3 linked regions of the Cryptosporangium aurantiacum genome follow. The protein of the gene in region 2 interacts with the protein of the main gene of each other region in a pairwise test. Links are inferred from orthologs where the notes say so. Each region holds a gene or a part of one and is shown on either strand. Other genes may lie near its edges.

Evidence for each region.
Region 1: the proteins of secA (region 2) and secG interact in binary tests that used the Escherichia coli proteins (3 or more experiments, as listed by UniProt). The link is inferred for Cryptosporangium aurantiacum from one-to-one orthologs.
Region 3: the proteins of secA (region 2) and BUB75_RS29210 interact in binary tests that used the Escherichia coli proteins (3 or more experiments, as listed by UniProt). The link is inferred for Cryptosporangium aurantiacum from one-to-one orthologs.

Annotation. Positions count from the first base shown.
Region 1 is NZ_FRCS01000001.1:790,720-796,977, reverse strand. Bases 1,705-4,375 are described here. They hold secG (preprotein translocase subunit SecG), read right to left. Parts: upstream 3,326-4,375; coding sequence 3,083-3,325; downstream 1,705-3,082. Other genes in these bases: BUB75_RS03410 (HAMP domain-containing sensor histidine kinase), read right to left, coding at 3,516-4,375; BUB75_RS03420 (RNA polymerase-binding protein RbpA), read right to left, coding at 2,662-3,006; pgl (6-phosphogluconolactonase), read left to right, coding at 1,848-2,615; BUB75_RS03430 (glucose-6-phosphate dehydrogenase assembly protein OpcA), read left to right, coding at 1,705-1,851. Outside these bases: zwf (glucose-6-phosphate dehydrogenase), read left to right, coding at 1-868; more of BUB75_RS03430, read left to right, coding at 865-1,704; more of BUB75_RS03410, read right to left, coding at 4,376-4,781; BUB75_RS03405 (response regulator transcription factor), read right to left, coding at 4,778-5,440; BUB75_RS03400 (hypothetical protein), read left to right, coding at 5,675-6,258. UniProt on the Escherichia coli protein: Subunit of the protein translocation channel SecYEG. Overexpression of some hybrid proteins has been thought to jam the protein secretion apparatus resulting in cell death; while this may be true it also results in FtsH-mediated degradation of SecY.
Region 2 is NZ_FRCS01000028.1:37,957-44,970, reverse strand. The notes cover bases 3,588-7,014. They hold secA (preprotein translocase subunit SecA), read left to right. Parts: upstream 3,588-3,949; coding sequence 3,950-6,814; downstream 6,815-7,014. Other genes in these bases: BUB75_RS41790 (GNAT family N-acetyltransferase), read right to left, coding at 3,588-3,687. In the rest of the region: BUB75_RS41805 (LpqB family beta-propeller domain-containing protein), read left to right, coding at 1-1,194; BUB75_RS41800 (ComF family protein), read left to right, coding at 1,248-1,988; hpf (ribosome hibernation-promoting factor, HPF/YfiA family), read left to right, coding at 2,338-2,973; more of BUB75_RS41790, read right to left, coding at 3,145-3,587. UniProt on the Escherichia coli protein: Required for protein export, interacts with the SecYEG preprotein conducting channel.
Region 3 is NZ_FRCS01000010.1:142,734-149,241, reverse strand. The notes cover bases 2,307-5,227. They hold BUB75_RS29210 (alkaline phosphatase), read left to right. Parts: upstream 2,307-3,102; coding sequence 3,103-4,353; downstream 4,354-5,227. Other genes in these bases: BUB75_RS29200 (helix-turn-helix transcriptional regulator), read left to right, coding at 4,949-5,227; BUB75_RS29205 (hypothetical protein), read right to left, coding at 4,394-4,687; BUB75_RS29215 (RidA family protein), read right to left, coding at 2,660-3,028; BUB75_RS29220 (RrF2 family transcriptional regulator), read left to right, coding at 2,307-2,490. In the rest of the region: BUB75_RS29230 (Fic family protein), read left to right, coding at 14-1,198; BUB75_RS29225 (SDR family oxidoreductase), read right to left, coding at 1,178-1,927; more of BUB75_RS29220, read left to right, coding at 2,014-2,306; more of BUB75_RS29200, read left to right, coding at 5,228-6,508.

The sequences.
Region 1 (6,258 bases), on a different replicon or contig from region 2:
GTTCGAGCCGATCTGGAACGCGCACTACGTCGACTCGGTGCAGATCACGATGGCCGAGGACGTCGGCATCGGCACCAGGGCCGGGTTCTACGACAAGACCGGCACCGCGCGGGACGTGATCCAGAACCACCTGCTCCAGTTGCTCGCGCTCGCCGCGATGGAGGAGCCGGTGAGCTTCACCGCGGACGCGATCCGCACCGAGAAGCTGAAGGTCCTGCACGCGACGAAGCCCCCGGTCGACATGGAGCACGACGCGATCCGTGGCCAGTACGAACAGGGCTGGCTGGCCGGCCAGCGGGTGCCCGGGTACCTGCAGGAGAAGGACATCCCGGCCGACTCGACAACCGAGACGTACGCGGCGATCAAGCTCGGCATCCACACCCGCCGCTGGGCGGGCGTGCCGTTCTACGTGCGGGCGGGCAAGCGGCTGCCGCGCCGCGTCACCGAGATCGCGGTGCTGTTCAAGCGGGCGCCGCACCTGCCGTTCGCGGACACCGACACCGAGGCGCTGGGACAGAACCAGCTGGTGATCAAGGTGCAGCCGGACGAGGGCATGACGCTGAAGTTCGGTTCGAAGGTGCCCGGCTCGGCGATGGAGGTCCGCGATGTCGCGATGGACTTCCTCTACGGCGAGGCGTTCACCGAGTCTTCTCCGGAGGCCTACGAGCGGCTGATCCTGGACGTGCTGGTCGGCGACTCGACGCTGTTCCCGAACGCGGACGAGGTCGAGGCCAGCTGGGTCGTGATCGACGCGCTGGAGGACTACTGGGAGGGCAAGGAGCCCCACAAGTACCGCTCCGGCGAGTGGGGCCCGAAGGCAGCGGACGAGATGCTCGCCCGCGAGGGACGCACCTGGAGGCGGCCGTGACGACACTCTGGGACACCACCGGCACCGACGTGGTCAAGGCACTGGCGGAGTCACGCCGGGCCGCGGGATTCGTCGCCAGCGGTGTGGCGCTGACGCTCGTCGTCGTCGCGAACGAGAAGCACGTGTCGGCCGCCGAGGAAGCGGCCAGCATCGCCGCGGCGGCCCACCCGTGCCGGCTGCTCATCGTGGTGCGGCGCCAGATCGAGGCGCCGATGCCGCGGCTGGACGCGGAGATCTCGGTGGGCGGCAGGCTCGGTCCCGGCGAGGCCGTCGTGATGCGGATGTACGGGCGGCTCGCGGCGCACGCCGAGTCGGTCACGCTGCCGTTGCTCGCGCCGGACGTGCCGGTCGTGACGTGGTGGCACGGCGAGCCGCCGGAGCGGATCGCGTACGACCCGCTGGGGGTGTTCGCCGACCGCCGGGTCACCGACGCACGGGAGGCGGCGGACCCGATCGCGGCGCTGCACGGCCGGGCCGAGGACTACGCGCCCGGCGACACCGACCTGGGCTGGTCCCGGACGACGCCGTGGCGCACGCTGCTGGCCGGCGCGTTCGACACGGTGATCGGCCGTCCGACGTCGGTCAAGGTGATCACCGCACCGCGGAACGTCACCGGAACGCTGCTGGTGGGCTGGCTGCGGAGCCGTCTCGGCCTCGAGGTCGACCTGCAGGAGACCGCGAAGCGGGGCATCGCCGAGGTCACGGTCGAGATCGACGACGGCACGACGATCTCGGTTGTCCGGCAGGACAGTCACCACGCGATCCTGCGCCGCACCGGGGTTCCCGACCGGATCCAGCCGCTGGCCCGGCGGTCGCTGGGCGAGCAGCTCGCCGAGGAGATCAAGCGCCTCGACCCGGACCAGCCCTACGGTGAGGCGCTCGGCGCGGCCACCGGGCTGACCGGCCTGAATCAGCGGTCGCCGTTCCGCACGCACGTCTGGAAGGACCCGATGCCCACCGCGACCCCCGCGACCACCTCATGACGGTCGGCGAACTGAGTGTTGTCGTCCACCGGGACGCCGACGTCCTGGCTGCGGCGGCCGCGGCCCGGCTGATGGTGCGGATCGTCGACGCGCAGCAGGCGCGTGGCACCGCCTCGATCGTCCTCACCGGTGGCGGCGTCGGGATCGGGACGCTGAAGGCGCTGAACGCCAGCCCCGCGCGGGACGCGATCGACTGGGGCGCGCTCGACATCTGGTGGGGTGACGAGCGCTACCTGGCGGCCGGCGACCCCGAGCGGAACGAGGTGCAGGCCACCGAGGCGCTGCTCGACCACGTGCCGGTCGACCCGGCACGGGTGCACCGGATGCCCGCCGACACCGGCAGCGCGCCGGAGAGCGCCGCTGAGCAGTACGCGGACGAGCTGTCGAAGGCGGCACGGGCCGGCGCGTCGCTCCCGAAGTTCGACGTGCTGATGCTCGGCGTCGGGCCGGAGGGGCACATCGCGTCGATCTTCCCGGAGTCGCCCGCGGCGTACGACGAGGGCCTGGTCACCGCGGTGCGGAACTGTCCGAAACCGCCGCCGACCCGGATCTCGCTGACGTTCGGCACGATCACCAGCGCGGACGAGGTGTGGCTGCTCGCCGCCGGCGCCGGTAAGGCCGAGGCGGTGGGGCTGGCGCTGGCCGGTGCGGGTCGCGTCCAGATACCGGCGGCCGGCGCGCGGGGCGGCGTCCGGACGTTGTGGTTGGTGGACGAGGCAGCGGCGGTCAACGTGCCACCCAACCTGCGCCTTCGCAGGTCATGAACGCCAGAAGCGGCCCCCGGTAGGGGGCCGCTTCTCGCTTTAAGTCTTAGACCTCGCCGCGGCGCGCCCGCACCTTCGCGAGGGCCTCCTCGAGGATCGCCTCACCGTCCGCGTCGCTGCGCCGCTCCCGCACGTAGGCCAGGTGCGTCTTGTACGGCTCGTTGCGCGGAGCCGCAGGCGGGTTCTCGCGGTCCTTGCCGGCAGGCAGCCCGCACCGCGGACAGTCCCAGTGCTCCGGCTCGGCGGCTTCCACCGCGAACGACACACGGGTCACGTGCCCGTTCGCGCAGTAGAAGGGAATGTGGCGACGGGGCGCTGACTCCCCCCGCTCCGCCTCTCCCATCGGCCCCGCGCCGACGCGGGTGCCTCGGATGGCATTTCCACCAGCCACGGTTACAGCGCTCCGTTCCTTCCCAGAGGGGGTGGGTGGGGGTGGTCGCTGCCGAGCGCCGACCGAGCCCGAGAAATCAGGCGCCGGCGGTCGTCTTCAGCAGCAACCCGAGCGTCACGATGCAGGCGAACCAGATCACGCCGGTAGCGATCGTGATCCGGTCGAGGTTCTTCTCCGCGACCGAGGAGCCCGAGAGGTTCGAGGAGACGCCGCCGCCGAACATGCTCGACAGACCCCCGCCCTTACCCCGGTGGAGCAGGATCAGCAGGATCAGCGCCAAGCTCGTCACGACGAGCACGGTCGATACGGCGATGGTCATTGCGGGTGGTAGTTCCTCTCGCTCTCGCGGGGGTCGCGGACACCGGCCCGGTTTCTCCGGGGTGCCGCGCTGGGGCCGCAGCACCACCCGCACAGGATAACTGCCTCAACGGCACGGACGAGCCATGGTCACCATCCGCCTTGTTTTTCGGCGGAAAAGCCAGCCGATGGGCTGACGTCCGCCCCGCCGGTCAGCGGGGTTGGGGCCGGGCGACACCCCGCACCCGGCCCGCCGGAGCCGAATCGCGGCCCGGCGTGGTGAGCGTGGCGGCGACCGCCGGATCGGCCGCGGGGATCAGCACGGTCACCTCGAGCCCGCCGCCCGGCCGGGCGACCGCCTGCACGGTCCCTCCGTGCGCACCGGCCACCGCACGGACGATCGAGAGCCCCAGGCCCGCGCCGCGGGTACCGGTGCGCTCGACCCCGCCCCGCCGGAACGGCTCGAACAGCCCGGGGACCTCGCGCTGGTCCAGCTCCGGTCCGTCGTTGGCGACCACCAGCCAGGCCTGGCGTCCGTCGCTGCCGGTCCGCACGTTCAGGACGCCATGGGTGACGTTGTAGCGCACGGCGTTCTCGACCAGGTTCCCGGCGAGGCGCTCCAGCAGGCTCGGGTCGCCGACCACGACGGCCGGGGCGAAGTCGGTGCCGACCTGGAGCGAGAGCCGCTCGGCTTCGGCCGCGACCGCTGCCAGCGTCGAGGGGACACCTCGCGCGAGGTCGACGGGTATCTGCTTGGCCAGCCGGCCTGCTTGGGCCTCGGTGCGGGCGAGCAGCAGCAGCGCCTCGATCAGCTCGTTCGCGCGGCTGGAGGCGTCCCGGACGACGGTGCCCATCCGGCGCAGGTCCTCGACCGTCGCGTCGTCGTCGGCGAGCGTCACGTCGATCTCGGTCCGCATCACGGCGAGCGGCGTCCGGAGCTCGTGGCTGGCGTTCGCGACGAACCGTTTCTGGCTGCCGAACGCGGCCGACAATCGGTCGAGCATGCTGTCGAACGTGTCGGCGAGCTCCTTCACCTCGTCGTCCGGGCCGGTGTGGTGCAGCCGGTGGTCGAGCGTCTCGGTGGACAGGCGCCGGGCGGTCGCGGTCACCTGGTGCAGTGGGCGCAGCGCCCGTCCGGTGAGCAGGTGCCCGCCCGCCACCCCGGCCACGCCGATCGCGACCAGCGCCAGGAAGCCCTTCACCAGCAGGTCGGTCGTGGTGGTGGAGGCCATGCTCTCCTGCCACGCGGTGGCACTCTCGGTGTGCGTGCTGCCGTCCGCGTCGACCAGCGTGACGCTGGAGCCCGGCGCGAGCTGCTCGGTGGACATCAGCTGGTCGCGCACCAGGAGGTAGGAGAGGACCAGCAGGAGCAGTCCGGCGCCGACCAGCAGGATGCCGTTGAGCAGCGTCAGCCGCAGCCGCAGCGTGGGGCGCAGCCGGGACGGTCGAACCGGGGCCGGCCCCCCGTAGACGGTCATCTCGGTGTCACCCGATAACCGGCACCGACCACGGTCTCGATCAGCGGCGGATCACCGAGCTTCTTGCGCAGCGTCATCATCGTCACCCGCACGGTCGTGGTGAACGGGTCGGCGTTGGCGTCCCAGACCCGCTCGAGCAGCTCCTCGCTGGAGATCACCGCGCCCCGCGCGGAGAGCAGCACCTCCAGCACGCCGAACTCCTTCCGGGTCAGGTCGACCGGACGCCCCGCACGGCTGACCACGCGGCGAGCCGGGTCGAGCTCGACGTCGCCGACGGTGAGCACCGGCGGGGCGGGCGGCGTCGCCCGGCGTCCGAGCGCACGCACCCGGGCGACCAGTTCCTCGAACGCGAACGGCTTCGCGAGGTAGTCGTCGGCCCCGATCCCGAGCCCTTCGACGCGGTCGGCCACGGTCCCGCTGGCGGTCAGCATGAGCACGCGGGTGAGCGAACCGGAGGCCGCCAGCTCGGCGCAGATCACGTCGCCGTGGACGCCCGGCAGGTCGCGGTCGAGCACCAGGACGTCGTAGCGGGTGACGGTGGCCATCTCCTGCCCGTCGGTGCCGTTGTAGGCGACGTCGACGGCCATCCCCTCCCGGCGCAGCCCGCGGGTTACCGCGTCGGCCAGAGCCCGCTCGTCCTCGATCACCAGCACCCGCACGTTCGTGCCTCCCACTGCGTTGCCCAGCGGAGGCCGACAGGTCGGCCCCCGCAACGACGGTAAGCCGTCGCGTCACCTCCGGCCACGAGCCGTGCCGGACGAGTGGGCTGCGGGTCACACCTGCATCACGATCCCCTGCGCCCCCACGCGGAATGCCGGTTACGTCCACCTTGGACGCGCGTAACCCACGACCGTGCCTGCAGCGCGATCGACCCGATGTGGTATCGATCGCGGGTGCGCATGCTGTCGACTCCTCCCCCACCGCCCCCATCGACCCCGACACCGCTCGCGGGTCTCGATGCGGTCCCGTGGAACCGGCTGCACCACGCCTACGGTGTCGCCACCGACGTACCGGGCCACTTACGGTCGTTACGGTCGGGCGATCCGGACGTCCGGCAGAACGCCTGCGCGGCGCTGCTGGGCACCGTGTACCACCAGGGAACGCGCTGGCAGGCGACCCGGTACGTGGTCCAGTTCGTGGTCGGGCTGGTGGAGTCGCGGGACACGCCGGACCGCGCGATCCTGATCGGCCTGCTGCGCGCGCTGGCGGTGGGCGACCGGGAGGACGGGGAACTGCCGTTCTCCCCCGCCGTCGCGTTCGCGGGCGCCCGCGGCGTGACGAGCGAAACCGAACGTACGGTTCTCACCTGGCTCTACGACGAGGAGACGCGTCCGGACGAGGCGCAGCTCGCCGCGACCGACGCGGTCGCCGCGTACTGGGCGCAGGCGGCGTACGAAGCGGGTGCACGCCACGGGTACCGCTACCTGAACTGGCTCAGCGACTACGACCCAGCGGTCGCTGCCGGCGCCGCGGAGCT
Region 2 (7,014 bases):
GTCATCCCCGAGCGGCGGTACGTCAACGAGGACAGCAGCGGTGACCTCGCGACGCAGATCGTCGACTTCGTGCTCGCCGGCCCGTCCGCGGCGCTGAAGCCGGTCGCGGTGAACCCGCTGCCGAAGATCAAGCGCACCAGTCGGGTGGCGGTCGAGGACGGCGACCTGATCGTCGAACTCGAGGCCCAGGCCGAGTCGCTGGACAAGGACGCGTTGAACGCGTTCGTGGCCGAGGTGGGCTGGTCGCTGAGCGCGTCGTTCTCCGGCAGCGTCCGGCTGACCGTCGGTGGCCGCCCGCTGGACGTCGATGACTTCAGCGCCAACCAGGACCAGTCGGCCTGGAAGCGCTACAACCCGGTCGTCGTCGACCGGCAGAACCTACCCACGTTCGCCGTCCAGAAAGGCGCGGTGAAGGTGCTGAGCGACGCCGGGTCGTTCGATCAGAAGCCGCTGCGGCTCGGCACGTCGGTCCAGGGCAAGAACGTGAGGTCGGCGGCGGTCTCGATGAACCTCACCCGGCTCGCGGTCGTTCGTGACGAGGCGGGTTCCCAGCGGCTCTGGATCACCGACGCGTCCGGCACGATGCAGCCCACGCTGCGGGCGTCGCAGATCGGGCGCCCGTCCTGGGGCGGTAACTCGGTCACGGTCGTCGTCCCGGTGGGCGGGCGCCTCTTCGAGGTCGGGGTCGGCAACGCGCGGACTCCGACCGAGATCCAGGTGATCGGGCCGAACGGGCGGCGGCTCCGGAACATCACGGCCATCCGGCTCTCGATGGACGGCGTGCGTGCGGTGTTCATCAACGGGACCGGCAGCTCCGCGCAGGTCTTCTTCGGGATGCTCACCGGCTCGACCGGCAGCGCGCTGGTGCTGCGAGCGCGACCGCTGGCCGTCGAGGGCGCGCCGAAGGACGTCTCCTGGTACGGCGCGGTGACCGCGGCCGTGGCGGTCACCCGGCCGGGGAACGCCGGCGACGAGGTGTCGATCGTCCTCGCGCCCGTGGACGGCTCGCCCGCGCGTATCCAGACGACGCGGCTCAAGACGACGCCGGTCGTCCGGCTCACCGCGGACCCCACCGAGAACCCGGAGCCGATCATCCCGCTGGAGCTGAGCGGACGCATCTACAGCGCGGAGGCGAACTACTCCGTGACGCCGGCGCTGCAGGTGGCCGGAGTCGCGCCGTTCTACCCGGGCTGAGCGTCGTCCACAGGGGGTTCCGCGGGCCCTCGGTGTTCGGGCACCGTTGAGGCGTGTGGCGGGACGTGCTCGACCTGGTGCTGCCGGTGCGGTGCGTGGGCTGTCGTGGCCCCGACGGGCCGCTCTGCCCGGTGTGCGGGCGGTCCGCGCTGCACACCCAGCCGTCGCTCGTCCCGGCCTGCGACCGGCCGGGTGGGGACGGCCCGGCGATCTGCGTCGCGGCGGGGGTGTACGGCGGGGCGTTGCGCTCGGCGCTGATCGCCTACAAGGAGCGTGGCCACCGTGCGCTGGCCCGCCCGCTCGGCGCCCGCCTGGCAGCGGCCGTAACGGTGGCCCTCTCCGCCGCCGGGGGTTGGCCCGGCGGCGCGGGGCCGGTGGTGCTGGTGCCGGTGCCGTCCTCGGCAGCGGCGATCCGGGAACGCCACGGCGACCACATGGCTCGGCTGGCTCGCTGCGCCGCCGCCACGCTGCGTCAGCGCGGGTACCCGGTGCGTGCCGCCTCGCTGCTCACGCTGCGTCGCACGCCGTCCGACTCGGTAGGGCTCACCGCCGCCGAGCGCCGCGAGAACATCGCGGGGGCATTCCGGCCGGTCGGCGCACGTCCCTGGCGGCACCACCGCACTCCGAAAGGCAGCACGATCGTGCTGGTCGACGACATCGTCACGACCGGCGCGACGCTCGCGGAGGCCTGCCGAGCGGCGGAGGCGGGCGGGTTCGTGGTGCGGGCCGCGGCCCTCGTCGCAGCGACCTCGCGTCGGGTACCCGACGCGAACGGTGTTCGTCACGATAGGTAGCGCCAAAGTTGCGGAGTGGGTGCAGACTGCTCGTACAGCGTGTCGCCACGCGCGGTGTCTGATTCCATTCTGATGGAACCGAAAACCCGGTCACCAGGCATGACAAGCATACGGTTTGAGCAAACCGGATGAATTGGTCGGAGTGGAGGGGTGACGACCCCTACCCCGAAGAGTTAGCGTCAGGTTCCACAGCAGTTCTCGCCCTGAGTAGATGGATGACATCGAGGGGAGGTCGCCGCTCACCGGTTCCCTCCCGCCCCGTGTGACGGGCAAGGGTGACCGGTACCTCGTTGAGAAAGCCGCCCGGAGTCGGGCCGGCTGACCAGTTCGCGGAAGCGTGGAGGTACGTGTGGACATCGTCGTCAAGGGTCGTAACGTCGAGGTGCCCGATCACTACCGGCAGAACGTGAGTGAAAAGCTCTCTCGCGTCGAGCGCTACGACCAGAAATTGATTCGTATCGACGTCGAACTGTTCCACGAACCGAACCGTCGGCAAGCGCAGACTTGCCAGCGGGTCGAGATCACCGTCAAAACCCGGGGTCCGGTGATTCGCAGCGAAGCCGCTGCAGCGGATTTCTACTCCGCATTGGACCTCGCGATCACGAAGCTGGAGAACCGTCTCCGTCGCGCCGCTGACCGCAGGCGCGTTCACCACGGTCGTCGCACCCCCGTCTCGGTCGCCTCGGCGATGGCGGAAGCGACCGCAGAGCTGCCGGCGCCGATGTGGGCGCTGCCGAACGGCTCGGAACCCACGCTGGAGGAGCACGGGTCGGTCGCTGTACTCGACGAGTGGGAGGACGGTCCGTGCCGGATCGTCCGCACCAAGGAGCACCCCGGTGAGCCGATGACCGTCGACGACGCCCTCTTCGAGATGGAACTCGTCGGGCACGACTTCTACCTCTTCAACGACAAGGACACTGGTCGGCCGAGCGTCGTCTACCGCCGCAAAGGCTACGACTACGGAGTCATCTGCCTGGGGATCTAGCGGCCGGCGGGCTCCACCGCCGTAGCAAATGCAAATGCAACAGCGTCATGCGGACGCTCGGCAGCGCGCCGGGCGTCCGCTTCGTGTCTACGGCGGGGACGCGAGGGCACGGGCCTGGACCCCGACGGCGGAGCGGAACCCGCCCACGGTGGCTCGCCGGACGGCGTCGATCTAGAGGTCGGAGGGCAACAACGAGCCGATCCAGGCATCCGCGCGGGAACCGTCACGGCGCCGGATGCGATCTCGCAGAACCCCCTCGACGGTGAAACCGGCGCGCTCGGCGACGGCGCGGGAGCCGTCGTTGCCGACCTCGGCGAGCCAGCAGAGCCGCGCCACCCCGAGCGCGCCGAACGCCCAGCGGGCGACGGCCAGCGTGCTCGCGGTCGCCACGCCGCGGCGGCGAGCCCAGGGAGCGGCCCAGTAGCCGACCTCGGCGAGCCCCTCGGGAAGGTCCATCGATACCAGGCCGACCGTGCCGAGCCCCTCGCCACTGACCGCGTCGAACACGCCGAACGGTGCCGCCCGACCCGACTTCCAGGATTCTTCGACGTACTCGGTGGCGTACGCGACGGCGTCGTCGAGGCGGTAGGGGGTGGGGACGCGGGTCCAGCGCTGGATTGCGGGGTCCTGGCAGGCGCGGAAGATCCAGTCGGCGTCGACGGCCTGGCACGGCCGCAGTTGGAAGCGGCCGGCGGCGATCTCCACGGTGTCCACCCCGACATCCTGGCCGCTCGACCCGGTGCGGGCAGCACTGGGTACGGCGCAAACGGGGAAATCTTCGGCAAAATGTCCCGGCCCGACTATTGTTCGGAGTTCCGCGGACGCCGGTGACCCACAGGTTGCCGCTCCCGGGAACCGTCGGCTCGCCGCTGCGGTTTACTGGGTGGGCTGTGACATGTTTTTGGCCGTGTGCCCCGACCGGTGGACGGCTGGCCGCGTAGCGCGGGAGGCCCGCCGCCGCACGCCCGCGCCTACGATGGCGGTAGGACATCTGAGGGAGCTGACCGAACCCGTGATCTTCGAGAAGATCCTCCGCGCCGGCGAGGGGCGGATCATTCGCCGTCTCAAGGCGATAGCCGACACCGTGAACTCGATCGAGGACGAGTACACGGACCTGACGGACGCGGAGCTGCGCGAACTGACCGACCAGTTCAAAGAGAGGTACGCGGACGGCCAGACGCTCGACGACCTGCTCCCCGAAGCGTTCGCCGTCGCTCGCGAGGGCGCCAGGCGCGTGCTCGGGCAGCGGCACTACGACGTCCAGCTGATGGGTGGCGCGGCGCTGCACCTGGGCAACATCGCCGAGATGAAGACCGGTGAGGGCAAGACCCTCACCTGTGTGCTCCCGGCGTACCTGAACGCGCTGGCAGGCAAGGGCGTCCACGTCGTCACGGTCAACGACTACCTGGCACAACGTGACGCCGAGTGGATGGGCCGGATCCACCGGTTCCTCGGGCTCTCGGTCGGCACGATCCTGCCGAACGCGCTGCCCGGCGCGCACAAGGCCGCGTACGAGTGCGACATCACATACGGCACGAACAACGAGTTCGGCTTCGACTACCTGCGCGACAACATGGCCGGTTCCGGCCAGGAGCTGGTCCAGCGCGGTCACTTCTTCGCGATCGTCGACGAGGTCGACTCGATCCTGATCGACGAGGCCCGTACGCCGCTGATCATCTCCGGCCCGGCTGAGCAGTCGGCGCGCTGGTACACCGAGTTCGCCCGGATCGTCCCGCGGCTGCGGCGTGACCGGGACTACGAGGTCGACGAGGGCAAGCGCACGGTCGGCATCAGCGAGGAGGGCGTCGAGAAGGTCGAGGACCAGCTCGGCATCGACAACCTGTACGAGGCCGTCAACACGCCGCTGATCGGCTACCTGAACAACGCGCTGAAGGCCAAGGAGCTCTTCAAGAAGGACAAGGACTACATCGTTGTCGACGGTGAAGTCCTGATCGTCGACGAGTTCACCGGTCGCGTGCTGCACGGCCGTCGTTACAGCGAGGGCATGCACCAGGCCATCGAGGCCAAAGAAGGCGTGAACATCAAGGACGAGAACCAGACGCTCGCCACGATCACGCTGCAGAACTACTTCCGGCTGTACGACAAGCTCGGTGGCATGACCGGTACGGCCATGACCGAGGCCGGCGAGTTCCAGAAGACCTACAGCGTCGGCGTCGTGCCGATCCCGACGCACCGGGACATGATCCGGCTCGACAAGGCGGACGTCGTCTACAAGACCGAACCGGCGAAGTTCGAGGCGGTCGTCGAGGACATCGCCGAGCGGCACGCCAACGGCCAGCCGGTCCTGGTCGGCACCACCAGCGTCGAGAAGTCCGAGTACCTGTCGACGATGCTCAACCGGCGCGGTATCCGGCACGAGGTGCTGAACGCGAAGAACCACGCGCGTGAGGCCGAGATCATCGCCCAGGCCGGGCGCGAGGGTGCGGTCACGGTCGCGACGAACATGGCCGGCCGTGGTACCGACATCATGCTCGGCGGCAACCCGGAGTTCCTGGCCGCTGCCGAGCTGCGCAACGGTGGCCACACCCCGGACGACGAGGACTGGGACGAGCTGCTCGAGGCCACGATCGAACGGGTCAAGGAAGAGGTCGAGGAGGAGGCCGAGAAGGTCACCGACGCCGGCGGCCTGTATGTCCTCGGCACCGAGCGGCACGAGTCGCGGCGGATCGACAACCAGCTGCGTGGCCGGTCGGGTCGGCAGGGTGACCCCGGTGAGTCCCGGTTCTACCTGTCGCTCGGTGACGACCTGATGCGACGGTTCAACTCCGGTGCGGTCGAGGCGATCATGGACCGCCTCAACATCCCGGACGACGTCCCGATCGAGTCGAAGATGGTCAGCCGCCAGATCCAGTCGGCGCAGACCCAGATCGAGCAGCAGAACGCCGAGGCGCGGAAGAACGTCCTCAAGTACGACGAGGTGCTCAACAAGCAGCGCCAGGTGATCTACGCCGAGCGCAAGCAGGTGTTGGACGGTGCCGACCTGCAGGAGCAGATGCGGCACATGCTGGACGACATCGTCGAGGCGTACGTCGGCGCCACCACCGGTGAGGGGTACGCCGAGGACTGGGACCTCGAGGAGCTGTTCAAGAGCCTCAACCTGATCTACCCGGTCTCGTTCACGCTGGAGGAGCTCGAGGAGGAGGTCGGCGGGCGCGAGGCGATCGACGCCGAGCTGCTGATCGCGCGGCTCACCGAGGACGCGCAGTCGGCGTACGACCTCCGCGAGAAGGAGCTCGGTTCCGAGCTCATGCGCGACGCCGAGCGGCAGATCGTGCTCGCGGTGCTCGACCGGAAGTGGCGCGAGCACCTCTACGAGATGGACTACCTCCAGGAGGGCATTGGCCTGCGGGCCTACGCCCAGCGCGACCCGCTGGTCGAGTACCAGCGTGAGGGCTTCGATCTCTTCAACGGGATGATGGAGGGCATCAAGGAGGAGTCGATCCGGCTGCTCTTCCACGCCGAGATCCAGACCGAGGAAGCGCCCGCACCGGCTCCGTCGGCCGACGACTCGCCCACCGTGGAGACGCCGATCGAGCGGCACGTCGAGGTGCAGGGGCTGATCAAGCCGCGCCCGTCGAACCAGCCGCTGCAGTACAGCTCGCCGACGATCGACGGCGAGGCCGGCACCGGTGGCGGTGTCGCGGTGGCGACCGAATCGCCGCTGGGTGCGGCGGCCGGGTCGTCCGGGACGTCCGGGGGCCGGAAGGCGGCGTCGCCGGGGCAGAAGGTCGGTGCGGGTCCGTCGCGGAACGCGCCCTGCCCGTGTGGCTCGGGCAAGAAGTACAAGCGCTGCCACGGTGCGCCGGGCGGTCCCGCGTAGGTCTTTCATTCGGACGCCCGGCGCGGCGCCGCCGCAGGACGGTCACCGTCCGCAGCGGCGCCGCGCGGCGTTCAGCGCGGCGGTTGCGCCGCGTTTGCGCGGCGGGGAACGCTGGGTAGGCGTTGGTAGGGTTAACTCCCGGCAGGGTCCCGGTCGCCGCCGATGCTGGCGGCGCATCGTCCGGCCCGCCGGTCCCACCG
Region 3 (6,508 bases), on a different replicon or contig from region 2:
TCATTGCGACACGATGATCTACACTCCGGCACCTCTAACCGGTGAAGACCGTAGCGTGCTCGCGGAGATCCACGAGATGCGACGGCAGCTGGCGAGCGTTCTGCGCGCGCCACGCCGCTGGCAGGGAGGCCTGCGGCGCACGATGCTGGCCCGCGCGATCCGCGGATCCAACAGCATCGAGGGGTACCTCGTCGAGGAAGACGATGCGGCAGCCGCCCTGGATGACGAAGAGCCGCTGAGCGCCGACGAACAGACCTGGGCCGAAATTCGCGGATATCGCCAGGCGCTCGGCTACGTCCTCCAGATGGCGGTCGACGCGCACTTCGAAATCGACACCTCCGCGATGCGCAGCATGCACTACATGATGCTCGCGCACGACTTGCGCAAGAGCCCTGGTCGATACCGGACGGGCCCGATTTACGTCCACGACGAGAAGCGCGGGCTCGTCGTGGACGAGGGTCCGGATGCCGATCGGGTCCCTGCGCTGATGGCCGAACTCGCGGAGAGCATTCGAGCGGATGCGGATCTCGATCCCTTGGTGCGCGGCGCCATGGCGCACCTCAACCTGGTGATGATCCATCCGTTCCGCGACGGGAACGGGCGGATGGCCCGCGCCCTTCAGACCCTGGCGATCTCACGGCAGACCATCGTCGAGCCCGCGTTCTCCAGCATCGAGGAGTGGCTGGGCCACAACACAGAGGACTACTACCAGGCACTCGCCGTCACTGGCCAAGGTTCGTGGCGCCCCCGGTCCGATGCCCACCTCTGGGTTGCGTTCAACATTCGGGCCCATCACATGCAGGCCCAGACCGTCGCTCAGCGGTTGAGCGAAGCCGCCGACATCTGGGAAGAGTTGGACGGACTGGTAAGCGACCACCGCCTTCCGGAACGAGTGACCAACAGCCTCTACGAAGCGGTGCTCGGGTATCGGGTTCGGCGCTCGGGATACATGAAGATGACCGAGGTCGAAAAGCACACCGCAACGCGCGATCTGGGACGACTGGCCGAGTTGCAGCTGCTCCGCCCACAGGGCGAAACGCGGGGGCGCTTCTACGTCGCCGGCGACCGTCTCCGGGAAATGCACACGGAACTTCGTCGACGTCGTCGGCCGCTGACCGATCCGTATCCGTGGTTACTCCGAAAGCTGGTCGAGGCCGCGCCCAGGGTCCTCAACGCTTCAGGCTCGCTGGCTGAGTAGCCACTCGTCGAACGTCGTGGGGGCGATCCGGGCATTCTCGCCGGGCAGCATCACGTTGCCGGCCATCTCCTCCCCGAAGATGCCGGTTGACCAGCTCGGCGCCAACCGGACTTCGCGTCCCCGCGCCTCGTTCGTCCGACGCGCCATGTCCACCAGGTCCTGCGGCTCCGGTCCGACGAGATCGGCGTCCCGGCCGCGCGGCTCGCCCACCGCGATCTCGGCGAGCACCGCGGCGACGTCCTCGGGAGCGATCGGCTGGACGAGCAGCGGCGCGATCGTCGCGACGCCGTCGCGCTCGGTCCAACTCGCAACCATCGCCGCGAAGTCGTGGAACTGCGCCGCCGGCAGGATCGTCCACGGCACGACGCCGGCACTCACCAAACGCTCCTGTTCGCGCTTGCCCGCGTAGTGCGCGTTGCCCTCCACACGGTGGACCCCCGCGATCGACAGCAGCACGTGGTGACGGACGCCTGCGCGTTCCTCGGCAGCCAGCAGGTTGCGCGTGGCTGCGCCGAAGTACGCGACGGCCTCGTCCCGGTCGGTCGCGGGGCCGTTGGTGGCGTCGACCACCACCTCGACGCCTACCAGCACGTCGTCCAGACCCTCGCCGGTCACCAGGTCGACGCCGCCCGACCGGCTGATCCCCACGACGTCGTGTCCGTCTCGCTCGAGCGCGGCGACGGTGAGGGCCCCGATGTTGCCGGTGGCCCCGGCGACTGCGATCCGCATGGCGACTACCTCTCTCCTGGCGGGTGTCGTGTCGAACCCTAATCCGGATAAAAAAGATCCGCAATATCAGCGATACACTAATCACTGTGAAGCTTCCGGTGAGCACCGAGTGGGTTCTGCACTGCGCGACGACGTTGGCGCAGTTGGAGCCGGGCGCCACGGCCTCCGCGGCGCAGCTCGTGGCGTACTACGGCCTGCCCGCGGCGTCGCTCGCCAAGCAGTTGCAGGCGCTGGTGCGGGCCGGTGTGCTCACCGCGTCGCCGGGTCCTCGCGGCGGCTTCCGGCTCGCGCGTCCCGCCGCCGACATCACGCTGCTGAACATCGTCGAAGCCGTGGACGGCCCGTCCGAGCCCTACGTCTGCCAGGAGATCCGCCAGCAGGGACGCGGCGCGCTCCCGCCCGACGAGTGCCGCAGCACCTGCGTCCTCGCCGCCAGGATGGCCGACGCGCACCAGGCGTGGCGGAACAGCCTCTCCGGCGTGAGCCTGGCCGACGTCCTGGACTCGCTGCCCCCGTCGGCGCCGGCCCGGACACGGTCACTTCTCGCGTCGGTGAACGCGTGAGTCCCCATCACGCGGGTGCCGACCGATATGGTGCAAGAGCCGTCGGCGGCCCCTCCCCCTCTGGGTTGCACCGAAGGGCCGCCGACGACTCGCTCCAGGTTGGACCGAAGCCTCACCGGAGAGGTTAATCCGGGCATTGACCCGCCACAGCCCCGTCGAGCGTGGCGCGTCAGGACACGGCGACTGCCTCGATCTCGAGCAGCCACTTCTCGTCGTAGATGCCGGTGATGATGACGGTGAGCGCCGGGCTGTGGCCGCCGAGCACCTCGTGCCGGATGCGGGCGTTGGCCTCCCGGTACTGCCGGTCGGAGAGGAAGACCGTCACCTTCGTGAGGTTCTCCAGGCCCAGGTGTGCGGTGTTCAGTACTCCGACGACGTTGCGCCAGGCCAATCGGCACTGGTCGTCGAAGGTCTCGGGAACGTGGCCGGTCTCGTCCTCGGGCACCTGGCCGCTGATGAACAGGATGTTCGATGCGCCGGTCGCCAGGGCGCCCATGCCGTAGGAGCGGGGTTGCGGGTCAAGAGTCGTGATCTCCACGCCAGGAACCGTAGCCAAACGTGTGCAAAGGGTGTTGCCTAACGGGATCACCGGACGACACTCGGGAGGCTCGTGTGGACGCCAAACCACTGCGCTGGCTCGCCGCGACGGTCACGACCGGAGTACTCGTGGCGGTGGGAGCCACCACTCTCGCCGCGGATGCATCGAACGAACGGCAGAAGGCCCGCAGCGTCATCTTCGTCAACGGCGACGGCATGGGTCCGGCGCACCGCGAAGCGGCCCGGCTCGCGCTCGAGGGCCTCGACGGACAGTTGGTCATGGACAGCCTGCCGGTGTCCGGGCAGCTGACCACCAGCCCGGACGACCCGGCGAACCCGATCACCGACTCGGCGGCGGGCGCCACCGCATGGACGATCGGCCAGCGGACCTACAACGGCTCGATCGGGTACGACGTCAACAAGAGGCCGGTGCCGACGCTCGGCTACCGGGCGAAGCAGGCGGGCAAGGCGACTGGCCTGGTGACCACCGCTCAGGTCACCGACGCCTCCCCGGCCGCCTGGTTCGCGAACGTCCCGGACCGGGGTCAGCAGGACGAGATCGCCCGGCAATACATCGACGTCAGCAAGCCGGACGTCATTCTCGGTGGCGGCGAGGACTGGTGGCTGCCGGCAGGCAACCCGGGCGCGTACCCCGACAAGCCCGCGGAGGACCCGACCGAGGGCAGCCGCAGCACGAAGGGCGACCTGATCGCAATAGCACGACAGGCCGGCTACCGGTACGTGTCGACGGCGGCGCAACTGCAGGCCGCCCCGGACGGCAGGCTGCTCGGGCTGTTCGCCAACCAGGAGATGTTCCAGCAGCGCGAGGAGGGCCAGGGTGACGTCTACAGCCCGGTCGTCAGCCTGGCCACGATGACCTCGAAGGCGCTCGCCACGCTGAAGAAGGACCGGGACGGGTTCTTCCTGCTCATCGAGGAGGAGGGCGTCGACGAGTTCTCCCACGACAACAACGCGGCCCGGATGCTGCAGTCGATGGGCGAGCTGGAGAAGGCCGTCGCGGTGGCGAAGGCGTACGTCAACGCGCACCCGGACACGCTGCTCGTCATCACCGGTGACCACGAGTGCGGCGGCCTCACGGTCGAGGACACCGGGACCACGGATGAGTCCGGCGACGCGATCTCGAAGGAAGACGGGCCGTTCGCGATCCCCGGCAGCCCGCTGAAGTTCAACCTCGACTGGACGACCAGCGGCCACACCGGCGTCGACGTGCCGGTCACCGCGGCCGGTCCGTACGCGACGTTGTTCACCGGCAAGCACCCCAACACGCACGTCCACGAAGTGCTTTCGAAGATCCTGACGAAGTAGCGCGCGGCCCGGCCGGTGGGAACACCGGCCGGGCCCTCCGCTATCTACGGGTGCAGTTGACCCGGCTGGTGGTCACCGTGGACATCCGGTGCGTGGGGCTCGACCACGTCACCCGCTGGCTAGCGGTGGCGACGCAGCGACCGGTGGTGCGGGTGACGACCCGCGTGCGGACCCCAGAACAGGGGGCGTTGACCGTGATGCTGCCGCCGAACAGCGGCGCGACTCGAACCACCGTGCAGCCGTCGGCCCGGGCCGGGTGAGCGAACGCCACCACCGAGAGCGGCACGAGCACGGACGCGCCGATCACCCCCGTCATCGTTCGTCGAACACTCATCGTGTTTCCTTCGTCGGCGTCCTGATGTCGCGACCAGGAAAGCGCCGGAAGGCCTGCGACGGTATTAGGGAAATCCCCAATTCGTCCCGTTCGACGGTAAGCACAACTAGGCATTGATACGCCGTTTCAGCAGCGCCAACGAGCACACAGGGTGTACCGATACAGGTGTAATGCCCTACTTTGGACAACGCCGCAGTCACACGCGGCTTTTGCCCGGAGCGACCGCAACTGGAGTTGGTGGCGATCACTACGGCGACCACAGTGTGCTCGATAGCAGACCCAGAACTCATCGGCAGGGACGCTGAGCGGCGGTACCTCGACGATCTACTCGACGAGTTGCCGGTCGCCGGTCGTGCGCTGCTCGTCCGCGGTGATCCCGGCGTCGGCAAGACCACGCTGCTGGACTACGTGGAACACAAAGCCGCTTCCCGGTACCAGGTGTATCGGGTGCGAGGGGTGGAAAGCGAAACGACGCTCCCGTTCGCCGCGCTCGGTGAACTGCTGCTGCCGCTCCGCCGACGCTTCAGCGCGCTGCCGCGCGCCCAGCGGGAGAACCTCGAGACCGCGCTGGCGCTCAGCGAGCTGGTGTCCGACTCCGCGGTGAACCCGTACGCCGTCTGCGTCGCTACGCTCAACGTCCTGTCGCTGGCCGGACACGACCGGCCATTGGTGGCGCTCGTCGACGACCTGCAATGGGTGGACGCCGACTCGGTGAACGTCTTTCGCTTCGTGGCCCGGCGGGTCACGTCCGACCATGTGGCGTTCATCGCCGCCACCCGCAAGCTCTCCGAGGAGCCGCGAGGACACGCCGTCCTCGACGTCACCGGCCTCTCCGAGCGGGAGTGCCGGTTGGTGCTGGACAGTCACAGGCTCGTGGTCGCACCCGGCGTCCTCGACGCGTTGGTCGGGTTCTCCCGCGGGAACCCGCTGATCCTGCTGGAGTTCGCGTTCCGACTGAGCGAGGCGCAGCGTCGCGGCGAGGAGCCGCTGCCCGCGGCACCCGCCCGCGGCGGCCGCGCGGAACAGGGTTGGACGTCACGGATCCGCGCGTTGCCCGCTCCGACCCAGCGGGCACTCGTGCTGGTGGCCGCCGCGCGCGAGCCGACGGTGGAGATCGTCGACCGGGCGCTGGGGGCGTGGAAGCTCGCGCCGGACGACCTGACGGCAGCCGAGGAAGCGCGCCTGGTCCGGGTGGTGGCCGACCGCTACGAGCTGGTCCATCCGATCTTGCGCAGCGTCGCGCTGAGCAACGTCCCGGTCGGCGTCCGCAGGCAGGCCTACCGCGCGCTCGGCGAGGGAGCCACCGGCGCCACCCGGGCCTGGTATCTCGCCTGTGCGGTGTCGCGGCCGGACGAGGACGTCGCGGCCGGACTCGTCCAGGCCGCGCGGGAGGCTCGACAGTGCGGTTCGTACCTGGCCGCGGCGCAGGCGTGGCGCCGAGCCGCGGAGCTGACGCCCGCCCGCTCGAACCTCACCGCGGGCCGCCTGCTCGACGCCGCCAGGGACGCGTTCGCGGGCGGGGCCTGCGACGACGCCGCGCGGTGGTGCGAGGAGGCACGCGCGACGGCGACCGATCCGGCGTTGCGCGCGGACATCGCGCTGCTGCACGGGCGGGCGTTGACCTGGATGGGCAGCGTCCGGCACGCACATCGCCTGATGAGCACGGCCGCCGAGGCGATCGCACCGACCGACAGCGTCCGCGCCGCCGCACTCGCCCACGAGGCCGCCCTCCCCGCCGTCATGCACGCGGACCCGGCAGGCGCGATCGCCGCCGCGCGCCGGGGCATGGAACTCGCGACATCCGCCGCGGGGGTCGAGCGG